DNA from 3 places in the Paenibacillus sp. FSL H8-0048 genome. Region 3 is predicted to be linked to each of the others. Evidence: riboswitches for the same ligand, from Rfam matches in the RefSeq annotation. Region 3 holds a riboswitch; each other region holds the start of a gene.
The links. A riboswitch is a leader RNA that binds a small molecule or an ion and turns the genes downstream of it on or off. The one in region 3 is predicted to bind thiamine pyrophosphate.

Region 1: linked by a shared signal. The riboswitch ahead of NSU18_RS05565 (ABC transporter ATP-binding protein) and the one ahead of NSU18_RS17465 (ABC transporter substrate-binding protein) in region 3 are both predicted to bind thiamine pyrophosphate.
Region 2: linked by a shared signal. The riboswitch ahead of NSU18_RS09570 (thiamine phosphate synthase) and the one ahead of NSU18_RS17465 (ABC transporter substrate-binding protein) in region 3 are both predicted to bind thiamine pyrophosphate.

What each region holds. Positions count from the first base shown of each region.
Region 1 is NZ_JBBODF010000001.1:1,266,146-1,271,726, reverse strand. Features, by position in the region: gene NSU18_RS05575 (ABC transporter substrate-binding protein) at 1-642, opposite strand, end outside; gene NSU18_RS05570 (ABC transporter permease) at 639-1,415, opposite strand; gene NSU18_RS05565 (ABC transporter ATP-binding protein) at 1,396-2,166, opposite strand; TPP riboswitch at 2,298-2,400, opposite strand; gene NSU18_RS05560 (TetR/AcrR family transcriptional regulator) at 2,467-3,123, opposite strand; gene NSU18_RS05555 (DHA2 family efflux MFS transporter permease subunit) at 3,306-4,826, shown strand; gene NSU18_RS05550 (amino acid ABC transporter substrate-binding protein) at 4,990-5,581, shown strand, end outside.
Region 2 is NZ_JBBODF010000001.1:2,201,417-2,206,997, forward strand. Features, by position in the region: gene thiH (2-iminoacetate synthase ThiH) at 157-1,296, opposite strand; gene NSU18_RS09560 (thiazole synthase) at 1,326-2,090, opposite strand; gene thiS (sulfur carrier protein ThiS) at 2,121-2,324, opposite strand; gene NSU18_RS09570 (thiamine phosphate synthase) at 2,364-2,990, opposite strand; TPP riboswitch at 3,115-3,217, opposite strand; gene NSU18_RS09575 (hypothetical protein) at 3,274-3,810, opposite strand; gene NSU18_RS09580 (SDR family oxidoreductase) at 3,957-4,829, opposite strand; gene NSU18_RS09585 (hypothetical protein) at 5,120-5,290, shown strand; gene NSU18_RS09590 (GNAT family N-acetyltransferase) at 5,287-5,581, shown strand, end outside.
Region 3 is NZ_JBBODF010000001.1:4,121,064-4,126,644, reverse strand. Features, by position in the region: gene NSU18_RS17480 (ABC transporter ATP-binding protein) at 1-720, opposite strand, end outside; gene NSU18_RS17475 (ABC transporter permease) at 801-1,562, opposite strand; gene NSU18_RS17470 (thiamine-binding protein) at 1,559-1,852, opposite strand; gene NSU18_RS17465 (ABC transporter substrate-binding protein) at 1,905-2,978, opposite strand; TPP riboswitch at 3,129-3,239, opposite strand; gene NSU18_RS17460 (hypothetical protein) at 3,311-4,762, opposite strand; gene NSU18_RS17455 (hypothetical protein) at 4,811-4,936, opposite strand; gene NSU18_RS17450 (pyridoxamine 5'-phosphate oxidase family protein) at 5,095-5,514, shown strand.

The DNA of each region.
Region 1 (5,581 bases), 2.9 Mb from region 3:
CCGCCCGGTAGAGAGAGCAGGAATCAGCTCAAAGCCGACATCCACCAGCTTGAGGGAGGAAGGGTCTCCGCCGTCGCTCTTGACCATCGTATTCAGCATCGCTTCATATAACGGAACGGAGGAATATCCGGCTTGTCTGCCTGACAGCTCTCCCGGGCGGGTAATGCCGCTGTCTGCGGCTACCATGAGATGATTCATCGGGTGGCGCACCAGCGCAGCGATCGACTTGACCGGAATCTGCTCGCCACGTGCCATCAATACCTGCGGCTGATAGCTGAGTGCCAGATCCACCTTTCCCGCCGCCACCAGCTTCAGTGCATCATTGGTATCGGCCGGCATCTGAATCTCAACTTCCAGACCTTCCGCAGCGAAATAACCTTCAGCCTCTGCCGCGTACAAAAAAGAGTGAACAGCATTGGGGTACCAGTCTAGCATAATCGTAAGTTTATGGGCTCCATCTTTAGCCTCAGCCCCTGCCCCAGAGGTGGCGGTAGTAACAGCCGGAGAGCCGGAGGCCGCCGGACTATTCGTATTGGCGCAGCCTGCCAGGACAGGCAGCATACAGAGCAGCAGAACGGACAGCAGCATGGCTGGCCTTGAGATTGCATGGTACAGATAACGGGTATAGCGGATAGTAGTCATGAATAACGTCCTCTTTTCTTCAGAATAAACTTCTCCAGCGCGGCGACTGCCAGAAACAGCAGGATACCGAGTATAGATAACAAGACAACAGCAGCGAACATCTTGGCGGTCTGGAGATTCCCGGCCATTCTGCGGCTGAAATAGCCCAGCCCTTCGCTGCCCCCAAGCCATTCCCCGATCGTTGCGCCAATCACACAGTACACTGCCGACAGCTTTAGACCGGAGAAAAAAGAGGGCAAAGCCAGCGGAACGCCCACCTTCCTTAGAATCTGCCAGCGGTTCGCGCCGTACGTCAGCAGCAGCTCCCGGTAGGCGTCTGTATTCTTGGACAAGCCATCATAGGTGCCAATGACCACCGGAAAGAAAGCGGTCAGGAAGACAACGGCGACCTTGCTCCATAAGGTGTAGCCGAACCACATGATGAACAGGGGCGAGAGGGCGATCAGCGGAACCGTCTGGCTGATAATCAGCAGCGGATACAGCGCCTTGGCCAGCGGACTGAACAGGTGCATGGCGATTCCCAGCAGGCTGCCGCAAATCACCGACAATGCGAAGCCTGTGAGTACCTCCAGCAGTGTAGCAGGCAGATGCACCCCGAATAACAAGCGGCGTTCCTCCAGTAAGGCCTTGCAGATGGCGGACGGAGCCGGAAGGATGAAGGGAGGAGCCAGCCCCAGGCAGGCTACAGTCTCCCAGACCGCAAGCGTCAGCAGAGCGAGAAGGACTGCTGGAGCGTAATGCTGGAGCAATCTTCTAGGGGCGGCGGTTCTCATATAGCTTCAGCTCCAATTCCTGGCGCAGGGCGGCGAACTGCGGTTCATAGTTCAGACTGTGATGGCGCGGACGGGGGAGGGCGGTTGAGAATTCCTGCATACCGCTGCCCTCCCGGCCAGTCATTAGATAGATTCTGTCACTAAGCAGGAGCGCCTCCTCCAGATCATGGGTGATGAACAGCACTGTCTTGTCCAGCTCCGCCCATAACTCCAGCAGCCAGCGCTGCAGCGAGCGCTTCGTAATGGCATCAAGCGCCCCGAACGGCTCATCCAGCAGCAGCAGGTCATTCCCGGCCGCCACGGTGCGGAGGACAGCCACACGTTGGCGCATTCCGCCGGACAACTCCTGCGGATAAGCTCCTTCGGTCCCGTCAAGGCCGAAGCGCTGCAGCAGGGTGCGGATCTCGGCCATAGCGGCTGCTTTGGGACGGCTGCGCTTGAGCTCCCAGGGCAGCAGACAATTGTCCATTACGGTCCGCCAGGGTAGGAGGAGATCCTGCTGCGGCATGTAGGCGACACTGCCCAGTCTCTTCGCTGCTGCAGCGGACTCGGCTCCGTTCAGCATAATCCTGCCGCTGCCGGGCTCCAGCAGACCGGCGATGATTTTGAACAAGGTGCTTTTGCCGCATCCGCTTCCGCCTACGACAGATATGAATTCGCCGCGCTGCACATTCATGGATAGCCCTGAGAAGACGGGGGTCCGGGATGAACCGGTCCCGAAGGCATAGGACAGATTGCTAATGTTGATCATAAGACTATGTATGAAGCCTCCTCGGATTGAAATATTTACTGCGCTGAACACCAAAAAGCCCCATTCATTCCCGGAGGCAATGAATGGGGCGGAAGGTACAGTCAGCTGCGGCCCTGTGACGGGAACCACTGATACATTCTGCTCCACTTCCCTCCGCTGGTATGATCCAGATCAGGTTCAAAGGGTCCGGAGCTTAAGCTCCGTCTCAGTCGGCCGACTCCCCTAGTGAATAATGCTGCTATTGAATTCGTAATTGCTACTTAATATACCACAAATTCCCCTCTTGTAAAGAGCAGGCGGTCAGCGTTTTGCCAGTCCGGTCACGAACAAAGCGACGATGCCCCTGGAGATGTCCAGCTTGGAGGAGTGGTGCCGCTTCTGCTCATACAGGTACAGATCGGGACTGAGGACAGAGATTAAGGCCGTAGCCGCAAAGGCCGGATCAATGTCAATAATCTCACCGCCCGCCGCAGCACGCTGCAGCAGCTCTGTCATCATCACCCCCAGCCGCTGGAAAAAAGGATGCTCAAACTGGGTCAGCTGCTTCTTGCCGGTGAACTCGGCTTTGATCATATTCAGCAGCTCGGCATATTGCTCAATGAAATCGGCAATCTGCTCAATGCTGCTCTGCAGCTGAGCTAGCGCCGGAGCTTCACCGGCACTGGCAGCGACCTGCTGCTCCAGACTGGACAGGAATTGATCTGCGCTGCCCTTCAGCAGGGCAGAACAGATCTCACCCTTGTCCGTGAAACGGCGGTACAGGGAGCCTTGCCCTATACCTGCCCGCTTGGCAATGCTGTACATGCTGACCGCCTCAAGTCCGCTCTCGGTGAATAACTGGCGGGCAGCTTCAAGAATCCGCTGTACATAAGGATCGGCGGACTCCGGAGGGGAGGATTCTATGGCTTGCGGAGCTGACGGAGGAAGCAGTGCAGCATCGGTGTCTGGCTTGTTCATGAGGACCCCTTTCAGAAATGAATCAGTGATTTACAGAAAAACAAATAAAAGAATTGACACAACGGACAATTGTCCGTAGACTATGAATTGCAATTACGGACAGTTGTCCGTTCACTCATTATATAGAACAATCTGCCCGCAGGTCAATGTAGAACGCGGACAGCTTTAGGAGGAGAAGAGACATGGATCAGACCTTGAAGCAGGAAGCCGATTTCCGGCTGTCCAGCATTCTGGTTCCGCTGCTGGCCATTATTGCAGGCGTATTTATGGTTGTGCTGGACAGTACGGCAATGAATGTAGCCTTGTCCAGGCTGGTAGTGGATTTCAAGACGGATCTGCATACACTGCAGTGGGTAGTTACGGGTTATATGCTGGCTCAGGCTTCCGTTATCCCGTTGTCAGGCTGGCTGTCTGACCGGTTCGGAGCCAAGAAAGTCTTCCTGACGGCGGTCATTGTGTTCACGATAGGCTCGATTCTGTGCGCTACACCAAGCAGCGCCGAATGGCTGATTGTGTTCCGGGTCATTCAGGGACTTGGCGGCGGCTGTGTGCTCCCTGTCGGGATGGCCTATGTGTACAGACTTGCTCCCAAAAGTAAGGTTGGCGTAGTCATGGGCATTATGGGCATTCCCGTTCTGTTCGCACCGGCTATTGGTCCGGTATTGTCGGGCTGGCTGGTTGAATACCATTCCTGGCGCTGGATCTTTCTCATTAATATTCCAATTGGCATCATTGCGGTGCTGATTGGACTGCGCAAGCTGCCGAATGCGGCGAAGAACAGCGTGCCCGGCATGGATAAGTTCGGTATGGTTCTGGGTCCGCTGGCCTTTGCTTCGTTAACCTACGGGGTTAGCCAGGGCGCCCAGAGCTGGACCTCCGAGAAAACGCTGATCGGGCTGCTGCTGGGCGCTGTGGCGCTGATCGCTTTTGTCATCGCAGAGCTGCGCTCCAAGACACCGCTGCTGGAGCTGCGGATTCTGAAGTCCGTAGATTTCACGACAGGAATCATCGTGCAGTGGATCGCCCAGTTCGGCTTATACGGCGCGTTATTCCTGCTCCCGCAATTTCTGCAACAGGCCCGCGGCTTCGGTGCATTTGATACCGGTCTGACGCTGCTGCCGCAAGCGATCGCTTCCGGGCTGATGATGCCGATTGCCGGGATACTGTTCGACCGGATCGGTGTGCGCTGGCTCGTGGTCTGCGGCCTTAGTCTGGTCTCCGGGGCGTTATTCCAGTATTCGCATGTAGACCTTACCACGCAGAGCCGGGACCTGATCCTTCCGCTGATCATGTGCGGGGCGGGCATGGGGATGATGATGATGCCGATGAACACGCATCTGCTCAACAAGGCGCCTAGCCACCTGGTGAACCGGGTAACCTCGCTGACGAACTCGATGCAGCAGGTAATTACTTCGCTGGCCGTTTCGACGCTGGTTACCATTCTGACCGCAAGAACAACGGCGCGTGGCATAGAGATGCAGGAAGCGGCGGCGGCTGCCGGGAAAAGTTCCGCAGGCGCTTCACAGCAAGCGTTGCTGCTGGCTAAGCAAACCGTATTATCGCAGGGCTTCGCGGACACGTTCCACATTATGATGTTTGTCGCGCTTGGCGGTGCGGTCCTTGGACTGCTGCTGCGCCGGGGCCGCCATTCTGGAACAGAACGTTCTAAGGAGAAGGCAACGCCAGAAATCATGCACGTATAGTAATACCCATATAGAAGCAGAGCTTATGTTGTCCATAGAGCAGCGATTCTCCTTTTCCGGGAGGGTCGCTTTTTGTGTTGCAGGAGCAGAATTTGGGGCAAGCTAAGCTATGGGAAATCAATATACGGTGTCTATAAAGAAGATACGAGAGGGGATTCATCGAATGAAAAAACTTAGTCTGACTATTATGCTGCTCCTGACCATAGTCACGGCTGCGGCTTGCGGAAGCAACAATAATGACAAGACAGCAACGGGCGGCAATACCGGGGCTGAACCTACGGCAGCGGCTACAGAGGGCGCAGCTTCCGGGCAGCAGAATAGTCTGGAGGCCGTCAAAGCCAGCGGCAAGCTGCGCATCGGAACAGAAGGAACCTACGCACCGTTCACCTTCCATGATGCGGACGGCAAGCTGACGGGCTTCGATGTCGAGATTGCCGAGGAAGTGACCAAGCGTTTGGGTGTGAAGCCGGAGTTCATTGAGACACAGTGGGACGGAATTTTTGCCGGGATGGATGCGAAGCGCTTCGATGTGATCTTCAATGAAGTCTCCATTACCGATGAGCGTAAAGTGAAATATGATTTCTCCGATCCGTATATTGTCTCCAAGGCTGTGCTGATCGTTCCTGAAGATAATCAGGATATCAAGACCTTCGCTGATCTGAGGGGTAAAAAAGCCGGCCAGTCGCTCACCAGCAACCTCGGCAAAATCGCCACAGACAACGGTGCCGAGATCGTATCCACCGAGGGCTTCAATC
Region 2 (5,581 bases), 1.9 Mb from region 3:
ATTTAGTCAGTCTGGTCAACTTAGATTCATTAGTATGTCTGGTCAGTTTAACTTGATTTGGTTAATCTGTTCAAGTAGATTCGATTAATCTGTTCAGTTTTAATTCATCCGGTCAGCCTGATCAGGGTAACTTACATCCAGTTTGGTCACATGAAACTAAGCCAAACCAGCTTGCCTACTCAAGCCAAGCGGCTCGGACAGGATATCCCAGTCCTTGAATACCGGCTGGAGTCCTTGCGAACGCAGCATCTCGGCCATCTCAGCCACGCTGCGGTTGTCCGAGATTTCAAACTGCGGGGTTCCCCCTTCCAGGGAATGCCCGCCCACTTCGGTGGATACCCCTGCGGACATCTTCGTGATGCCGAGCTGGACCAGATGATCGCGCAGAGCGGCAGGCTCACGTGTGGACAGCGAGATGCCGGAGCGCGGCAGGAATAGACGGTACGCCAGGATGATCTGCACCAGCGCCCGGTCGGTTACGTCGCTTGCGGGGTTGAATTCGCCTAAGTAAGGACGGAATCTGGGCGTCGACAACCCGATTTCGCATTCCGGGTACTTGTCCTGCAGATACCTCGCATGCAGCGCAGTGGCCAGCGCCTCCTGCCGCCATTCATACATGCCGAGCAGGGCCCCGATATTTACTGAACGAAAGCCGGCCTCACAGCCCCGCTCGGGAGCATCCAGCCGGTTGCGGTAGACGCGTTTGGGGCCTTTTACATGCAGCGTACGATAAGTCTCCTGGTGGTAGACCTCCTGATAGAGCGTCAGACCGTCCACGCCGGCTTCTCTGAGCTCAGCATATTCGGCTGTCGAGAGCGGATTCACCTCAATGCTGACGGAGGAGAAGTATCCGCGCAGCACATCCACGCAGTCTCTCACATAACCAGCCGGACTGTCCCTCCGGGATTCTCCGGTCAGTATCAGAATGTGGCGCAGGCCCGTGGCTGCGATGGTCTCTGCTTCCCGGGCGACCTGTTCCAGCGTCAGTTTTTTGCGCGGAAAATCATAAATAGAACTGAAGCTGCAATACGTGCAGTGATTCACGCAAAAATCAGCCAGATACATAGGTGTGAACAACTGCATCACATGGCCGAAATGCGTACGCGTTAAACGGTGCGCCTTCTGTGCCATCTCCTCCAGATAAGGCTCCGCTGCCGGTGACAGCAGGGCCATCAGCCCCTCTTCATCGACTTGCTCTGCACGAAGCGCGCGCTTCACATCCTCTGCCGTATACCGGCTCCATAGCGTCCCGTAAGGAAGCTGCTCCAGCCGGGTCATCGTCTCATAAAAGCTCATAACCGTTCCTCTCCTCCCTATTCCATCTGTCAGGCCAAGAACCCGGTCAACGGTGAAGAGGCTGCCGCCGTCTCTTCTACAGGCCCCAGTCCGGCAAGATAAGCCTTGCGCCCTGCGGATACCGCAGCGCGGAAGGCTTCTGCCATCAGCAGCGGATCTGAAGCGGTGGCAATCGCTGTATTGAGCAGGACCGCAGCAGCGCCCATCTCCATCGCCTCAGCCGCCTCGGACGGTCTGCCGATTCCGGCATCCACGATCACCGGCAGATCCGTCTCGGAGATCAGAATCCGGATCAGCTCCTTGGTCTGCAGCCCGCGGTTGGACCCGATCGGTGCCCCTAGCGGCATCACAGCCGCAGCCCCCGCTGCCTTCAGCCGCAGGGCAGCGGACAGATCAGGACTCATGTACGGAAGCACCACGAAGCCCTCTGCTGCAAGGACCTCGGTCGCCCGGATCGTCTCCATGTTATCCGGCAGCAAATATTTCTGGTCGTTGATGACCTCAATCTTCACCCAGTTGCCCAGCCCCGCCGATCTCGCCAGCCGGGCAATCCGTACCGCCTCTTCTGCGGTGCGCGCACCTGAGGTATTAGGCAGCAAGGTCATATGGGAAGGAATATGGCTGACAATATTGTCACTGCTCTCCGGGTCTACCCGGCGCAGGGCAACGGTAATAACCTGTGAGCCTGATCGCGTAATGACCTCGGGAATGAGGGTGTTACGGCTGTATTTTCCGGTGCCAATGAATAGTCTACTGGTTAGAGTCACGCCGCCAATCATCAATGGATCTTGCATCTTAACGCCTCCTGGGATAAGTCTTTGTGTTTAGCCTCCGCCTACAAAATGAACCAGCTCCACCCGGTCCCCCTCGCTAAGCAGTGTCTCTCCATAAACCTCTCTGCCGGCAAGTTCACCGTTCAGCTCGACAATTACCAGCTTACCGGCCCACTCGGGCCGGGCCAGCAGATCCTCCAGTGTCCGGCAGCTCTCTTCGAGCCTGTGCCTCTTCCCGTTAACGGTCACGATCATGTCTGTTCACCTCCTGCCGCGCCTTTTACTTGATCCATCTCATGGGTTACAAGACTGCTCTGCCACCCTGTGAACCGCTGCCCTGTAGGCCAAGGCCGCTGCCACCGGATCTGGGGCTCCGCAGATCCCCGACATGACCGCAATGCCAGCCGCCCCCCCAGCCAGCACCGCTCCGGCATTGCCCGGGGTAATCCCGCCGAGCGCAATCAGCGGTATGCGGCTCCAGCGGACAGCCTCGGCCAGCTGCGCAAGTCCCCGTGCCTGCTGTCCGGGCTTGCAGGCCGTAGGGAACACATGCCCGTAGAGGCAGAAGTCTGCTCCCTGCCTTCCAGCCTCCGCCGCCTCTTCCCGCGAGTGGACCGATCTGCCGATCCGCAGGCCGGGTGCAAGGCCGCGCACTGCGGCTGGCGGAAGGCTATGCCAGGCTAACTGTGCACCGCCTGCCCCGGCGGCCAGGGCAACATCGATCCGGTCATTAATGACCAGCTTCGAAGACGGAACCCCGGACTGAAGCATCTGCTGTGCCGCCGCCAGCAATTCGCGGGCGGACATGGCTTTTTCGCGGAGATGGATATAATCCACCATAGAATGTACCGCAACGGCCCATTCCGCCAGCGCTTCAGGCTGTAGCCGCCCGTCCGAGACCGCATGAATCTCATACAACACTCTTTCCCCTCCCGTCTGTTCCAGCTCATTCTAAACCGCGCGCCAACACAAAAAAGACCACTCCCATAAGGAAGCAGTCTGGAATATAAGCAGGAATACCGGGATGAGCCGTGTACCCCGCTGCAATATTCGTTCTCCACTTCCCTACGCTGGTATAAACCAGATCAGGTTCAAAGGGTCCGGACAACTACGCCCGTCTCAGCCTTGCGGCACCCCTAGTGATCGTTCATATGCGGTTGTTTCGTCTTGCTTGTTGTATATTAGCATATAATTCCTGTTAGAGCTATTCTTTCGTAGATTTTACTTCAATTACAAAAACCACAGATGAACTCCCTTCTGAAAATTTACCATCCTCGGTTGTCCAGAATGCTGATATGCCGTAGTAATAAACGCCTTGTTCTTTTGGAGCATTAAAAGAGCCGTTCTTCAATGGAATTTGCACTTCTTTATCATCGACAAATTGCTGAACGTTTACCTCATCGGGTGCCGGTTTATAAGTAAAAGCAACATCGATCTTCCCCCCAGAGGCTATAACAGTGGGAGTAACCCCCTGTACCATGGATTGTCCTCCTGTATAATCCGCACATCCTAAATTCCCCCAGCAATAGCTGCCTTGGGTAACTGGAATTTGGGTTTTACCGGAAGTAACAAGGGGTAGCGGCGGCGATTCCTGTGTAATTCTAATCCCAATGCTTTTTGCATATCCTTCCAACCTTGTATTTGCCACAAGTCTCCCTGCAAAAGGAGTCAAATAAATGAACACTACCAGAAAAACAAAAATCCCCGCTGCCGATAGAATGAATCCTTTTTTTCTAAGCATCCCAATCCCCTTTTCATATCCAATTATCTAAATAGACGGAAATATATTGTAATAGTTACAAGCGCAGAAAAAAAGCCTGCCGGCAAGCGGTTAGGCTTTTTACAATAGAAGTTATATGTTGCACACAAATCTGCATCCCGCACCCATCAGCCGTTGACAACCTCGCCGCCGTTCACATGCATCACCTGTCCGCTCACATAGGAGGAATCGTCCGAGGCCAGGTATACATACGCCGGTGCCAGCTCTTCAGGCTGTCCCGGGCGCTTCATCGGCTGGGTGCCGCCGAACTCACTGACCTTCTTCGCGTCAAAGGTTGACGGAATCAGCGGGGTCCAGATCGGTCCGGGCGCTACCGCGTTCACGCGGATGCCCTTATCGGCCAGATTCATCGACAGCGAACGGGTGAAGCTGAGAATCGCTCCCTTGGTGGACGAATAGTCCAGCAGCTGCGGGCTGCCGCGATACGCCGTGATGGAAGTGGTGTTAATGATCGTAGCGCCTTTTTTAAGATGAGGCATGGCTGCCTTGGTCAGATAGAACATGGAGAAAATATTCGTCCGGAACGTGCGCTCCAGCTGCTCCGCTGTGATGTCCTCAATATGGTCCTGCGGATGCTGTTCCGCCGCATTGTTGATTAGGATGTCAAGCTTGCCGAGTCCTTCAACCGTTTGACGAATCAAGCTCTGACAGAAGCATTCGTCCCCGATGTCCCCGGCGATCAGAATACACTTTCTGCCCTCCTGCTCCACCTGGCGCTTGGTCTCTTCCGCATCCTCATGCTCGTTCAAGTAGGAGATCACCACATCCGCGCCCTCCTTGGCAAAATGAACGGCAACCGCACGCCCGATCCCGCTGTCGCCTCCGGTAATAAGCGCGACCTTGCCCAGCAGCTTGCCTGCGGCCTTGTACGCCGGGGTCTCAAACTCCGGGAGCGGGTTCATCTCACTCTCAATTCCGGGGCGCTGATCCTGTACCTGCGGGGGCAGGGTTTTGACAGGTTGTTTGTTAGTGTCTGGCATAATCCATTCTCCTTTCGCTGTCCACAGTAATGTTGATTGATCATGTTAGCATGGCTTAAGGTCTGGTGTTTATGCATCAGGCAGTGTGCCTGCTTGGCTGTACGTTATGTTACTTACCACACTTGGCAGCCGCCCAAACAGCTAATCTTCATTCACCGGCACCTCTAGCGGGACGTTAGTACAGTATGCAACGAACGTTTCCAAAGAGAATATTATCTATATCCGCTAAGGGGAAAGCCCTATACTTGGTGAGGAACGACAACTACCTTAACGGAGGGGACGCTTCTATCATGGGAAATGAGCGCTTCTTGCTGGTGAACGGAACGGTAATCGATGGAACCGGACGGCCGTCGCTGCATCATACAAGCATCGGGATTGTTAATGGCCGCTTCGGCACCATAACACAGCATAGTGACATCTGTAGGATCGAAATCATACTAACAGGAGGTTTTGCAAAATGAACGCAAGAATTTCACTCTCTCCGGTCACCCCGGACGATATCGATTTCATCACAACGCTTGAAACCAACGCCTCACTCTGGCCCTTCGAGGATATGATTCCAACCGACAAGGAGGCAGTCCGGAAGACCGTGGCGGAACGAATCCATAGCGACTGGTACAAACAATTCGTGATCCGGCTCGCCTCCCCGGAGGCACCCCCTGCAGGTGAAGTGCATTTGCACTGGTATGTAAAAGAGCGCGAGAGCTGGGAGCTGGGCTACAGCCTTTTCCCTGAATACCGGGGGCAAGGCT
Region 3 (5,581 bases):
GAAGGGGACCTCCACGGTGTGGAGGACGGAGCCGGGACGCCCCGAGAAGACGTAGATGCGGGTGGAGAGCAGCAGCGCTTCTTCGATGTTGTGGGTGATGAACAGCACGGAGCGGCGGTTCTCCTCCCACAGCTCCAGCAGCCAGCGCTGCATCTGCTCGCGGGTCAGCGCATCGAGCGCGCTGAACGGCTCATCGAGCAGCATCAGCTCCTGCGGCGCGAGCATGGCCCGCAGGAAGGCGGCCCGCTGCTGCATGCCGCCGGACAGCATGTGCGGGTAGGCCCGCTCGAAGCCGCCGAGGCCGATCTTCGCCAGCCAGTGGCGTGCCGCCTCGCGGGCCTCCCGCTTGGGGGCGCCCTGCAGCTCGCCGCCAAGCAGAACGTTGTCGAGCGTGCTGCGCCACGGGAACAGCGCGGGCTGCTGCGGCATATAGCTGATCTTGCCGCGCTGCCCGGTCACCGGGATGCCGTCCATGCTCACGGTTCCGGTATCCGGCAGCGTAAGGCCGCCGATGATATGGAACAGCGTGCTTTTACCGCAGCCGGACGGGCCGACAATGGAGACGAATTCCTGCGGCTCCACGGTCAGGGATACCTGATCCAGCACCTGCGTCTCCCGGCGGCGGTGCGTGAATGACTTGGAGATGCCGCTGACTTCAAGCGCAGGCGGCACACTCTGAGTACGCAGGCGTCCATCTACGTTCGCCTTCTCCAGTTCAATCCTCGTAAGCTCAGACACTTCGTCCAGCCTCCTTCAGTTTTATTTTGGTTGGTCCGTTTTGGATGATCTTCCCGTGCTTCTTAAGCATCCTTGCGCGGCTTCCAGCGCACCAGCCATCTCTCCAGCAGGGCAATGAGCGCGAATAACACGAGACTTAGCAGCACGATGATGGCGATGGCCACGAACATCCGGTCCGCACGGTAAGAGGACTTCTGCAGCAGCATATAATAGCCGATCCCTCTGTCGGCGCCGATCCATTCGGCCACCACTGCGCCCATCACCGCATAGGTGGCGGAGATTTTGAGCCCGGAGAACAGGGAGGGCAGGGAGCCGGGAAGCTCCAGCCGGGTGAAGATCTGCCACTTGCCCGCACCGGCCATTTTCATATAATTCAGCATCACCCGGTCGCTTTGGGCCAGCCCGCCCATGGCTGCAACAGCTACGGGGAAGAAGCAGACGAGAGTGATCAGGATAATTTTGGGCAGCAGACCGAAGCCGAACCAGATAATCAGCAGCGGGGCAAGCGCAATGGAGGGCACATTCTGGCTGAGGATCAGCAGCGGATAGATCGCCCGCTTGACCCAGGGCAGCAGGTGCAGCAGCAAGGCGGTGAGCAGGCCGATGCCTGTGCCGACCGGGAAGCCGATCAGGGTCAGCCGCAGCGTGGCGGCGGTGTGCTCCCAGATCCCTGAGGCGTTGTTCTTCGACTCACGCGCGATATCCGCGGGGCTGGGCAGCTGGTAAGCCGGGATGTGAAACAGCATGACCGAGAGCTGCCATATCCCGACAAAAAAGAGGACCGCCACAAAGGGCGGCCACACTAGCTTCCAGGTGCTTCTCACGGCCGGTATTTCTCGGTCAGCTTGTCCATGCTGATGCCGCCCGGGTTATGGGCGACCTTGATCTGTGAGATGACACTCGGACTGCCGGAGGCGATCAGCGCCTCATGCATGTCACGCACAATATCCAGCAGCTCGGACAGCTCGCCTTCCATCGTGGTCTCCAGCGGATTCACCTGATGCTTCACGCCTGACTTCTGAATGACCTCAATGGCCTTGTCCACATAAGGGATAGAATCCTCGTTGTTCGGTGTCTTGGGAATGACCTGAATGCTGAGCAATGTATTAGCCATGATGAATCCTTCCTCTCCAAGTTAAGTATAAGATTCCCGCCATGCGGGTTCATTATGATTCCGGCAAAAATTCATTCGTAAACGTACTCTCCGCATCCAGCGGCTTATCCAGCAGCTTCAGGCCGTACATCCAGTCGGCGTAATTCTTCCAGATCTCAAGCTTCTGCTCCCCCCAGCGCGGGGCGTCGTCTTTGTATTTCGGGCTAAGCCATTTCTGGCTGGCCAGCACCAGCTTGGGATCAAGGTCTGGTACAGCGTCCGACAGGACCGTCGCAGCTTCTTCCGGGTTATCGATAGCGTACTGATAGCCCTTCGACGTAGCCTTCAGGAAGGCCTTCACCACTTCAGGATGCTCGGCGATCTCCTTCTCGCTGGTCGTCAGCACCGGGGTGTAGTAATCCAGCTGCGGAGCGTAATCCTTCAGATACAGCATATCCAGCGGCTCCCCGCGCAGCTCGGCCTCCACACCGGTCCAGGCATAGAAGATCCAGGCGAAGTCAATATCCCGCTTCACGGCTGTGAAAAAGTCCGCTTCGCCGATATTCACCAGCTTCACCTTGGAGACATCCCCGCCTTCGGGGTCCATGATCGCTTTCATGGCAGCCTGCTCCGCAGGGGAGCCCCAGCCTCCGTACGTTTTGCCTTCGAAATCCTTCGGCGTCTTAATATTGCGGTCCTTCGGAGCCGCGAACCCGGAGGTATTATGCTGAATGATAGCAGCAATCGACACCAGCGGCACATCCTGCAGACGGGCCAGAGTCAGGGCTTCCTGGGCGCTGATGCCGAACTGGGCTTCGCCGGAAGTGACCATCGTATCGGACCCGGCAGCGCCGGGCTGTACAATCTGTACGTCGAGACCTTCCTCTGCGTAATAACCCAGCTCCTTGGCAGCATACAGGCCTGTATGATTGGTGTTTGGCGTCCAGTCCAGGGCAATCTTAACCTGGGTTAGCGCCTTAGGTGCATCCGTGGGTGCGGCTGCGGCTGCATCAGGTGCAGCTGTGCTGTTTCCTGCAGCAGGTGCGCTGGCCCCCGCATTGCCGCTGTTGTTTCCGCCGCCACATCCTGCTACGGTAAGCAGCAGCATGGAGCTGAGCAGGAGTAGTGCTGTTTTTTTGACTCCCATTTCTCTTTCTCTCTCCTTCCAGCAACCCCTGGTCTTCAGAGCTTACAGAAACCGTATTCCTGTACATCCTTAGAATCAAAAAAGCGTCCCGAAGATCGGGACGCCAGTGACTTGCGTGAGGGGACTTCAGCTTCAGTACCGCTTAGGGGCACTGTGCCGAATGAAGATTCCTACGCTGGCATTATCCAGATCAGGTATAAGGGTCAGTATCTTGTGGGATACAATCTCAGCCGGCCAATTCCAGCACCCCTGGTTCTATAAAGTTCACGGGTATTGCTATGTTCTTACGGTGTATTATAGACGGCAGTCCCGCCGTTGTCCACCCTCATATCTTAATCCCTCGTATAATGCCGCTTCTTGCGGCGGCTGCGGATGCCGTTCCAGATCTCTCTTACCGTTAGGCCGATACTGACGGTGATCCCCGAGAAGGTCAGGAACAGAGCCAGATACTCGAACGCGGAGTACTCCAGCATTTTGCTCCAGTCAATCTGTCCCTTCAGATCCTCGATCACCTGATTCATCCCGTAAATCCCGCTGATGACCGTGAACACGGTGAGCACCATCAGGAGCGTATCCCGCCGTTTGGCCTGGAATTTGTCCTGATACTGGAACAGGTCATTCAGCGTCATTTTCACCTCATCGAACAGGGCATCATTGCCATACACCTTACGCAGCTGAAAAAAAATCTCACGTCCCTGCGACTGCGAAATCAGCTCCAGGAAGTAGAATTTGGCCGAGAATTTGTTGATCAGGAAGATCAGATTCTCAATCTCGTCGTTATCGTGGTTGATGCGCAGCCGGGAGTGGAGGTTGGCGAGCTTCAGCAGCACGATTTTGTGGAAAATACTCAGCAGCATTCCGTAATAATACTCGCCGTACATCTGGCTGATCAAGCCTGCGGCAATCTCCGGCCTCGCCCGGCTCACGCAGCAGAAGGTCTGCTCATTGGTCATGTAGTAGGTGTCCGGCCCCCAGCGGCTATAGCAGTGCTCCCGGGTGTACTGCTTGATATAGTCCGGATCACTCGCACTCATATAGGGGCTGCCGTCGATGTTCAGACCGTCCACCTGGGAGGCCCGGTAGAGCAGCTCGACACTGATCTCTTCCTCGTCCTCCGGGAGATTAACGCCGTAGAAGGCCTGCACCAGCATCCGTTCATCGACGAAGAAGGGCAGGGTCTCGAAATAATTGCCGTTCGTCTCCGCAGGATCGAGATACGGCTCAAGCCCGGCTGCCAGATGCCTGAACACGAAATCCTCCACCCGGGCAAAAGACTTCTGATGACAATGAATGAAAGTATGCTCATCCTGAACACTTACATCCTCCAGATTGCGGAAGCGGTCGGCGAATTCCAGCACCATGCTGAAGGGGAGATTCTCCTCCTCAATAGCGACTCTTACCGTCAGGAAGCCCAGCTCGAACGGGCAGAGGAACACATCGGTCGACAGCACGCGGAAGGGAACCGTCTGGAAGGGCATTTGCAGCCCGCACAGCAGATCGTTAGCCCGGGAAAAGCGGCGGAAGGAATCCCTGTCCTTCTCACGCGGAAACAGGACATGGGCGGCAAACGGAAGATAGCTGCGCTCCATTTTCTCATGGGATACACAGTGATTCTCCCCGTAATAGGCATGTTCCAGTTCCTTGTTCTCCAGAAAAAAACGCGTAAATCCATCCTCCTGAAGGCTCTCAATCAGCTCTTGATCGACTTCCGCCTTAATTGAAAAGGGGAAAATGAATTGCAGTAAGGCGGTATGCAAAGTGGGCTCAGAATGCAGTTCAGCCATGTGTGGGTTCCATCCTTATTCACAGAATATGGACCTTGTAGTTTACATTTACCCTATTCTCCAAGCGGTCACGCTCAGCACGAATAACAGCGCGGCACAAGCGGCCAAAAGTCCCGAGGTCTGGGCGATCTGCAGATGATCCATGGACCAGCCGGTCCAGATTAGTTTTTTCAAGGATAAGACTCCTTATTAATCAATTTATGAACAGATGGCGGGATTCAGAATGAACGGGAAGGGTACACTATATTAGGCACAGGTTAATCATAAATCCAAACCGTGGACGTGAATATAAACTTAATATTCACATGAATTTGAAGGGAGCTGTGACGTCAATGGACAACAAAGAGCTGGAGAAAACAATCATACAGGTGCTGGACGACAACAGGTTCGGTTCCTTCGGCACGATTGAGGCCGGTAACAAGCCTAAAGTGCGTTATATGGCAGTATTTCATGACGGGCTGTCCATCTATCTGGCAACTAACCGCAAGACTCATAAGGTAGAAGAGCTTCAGGATAATCCGAATGCTTGTCTCTTGCTCGGCTATGAACAGGGCGGCGGCAAGGATGTACTGGAGATCGAAGCAACGGTTGCTGTAACGAAGGACGACAGCTTGCGCTCTAAGGTATGGAATGAGTCCCTGGAGAAATGGTTCAAGGGGCCGGATGATCCCGATTATGTCATTCTTGAGCTGTCACCTTCACGGATTGAATATATGGGCAAGAACGGCGGGCATGGGGTATGGCAGTCTTAAGTATATAGTCCGGCAATCCGGGCCTCTTAGGAACCTTCAAGGTTCATAAGGGGCTCTTTCTGCTGCG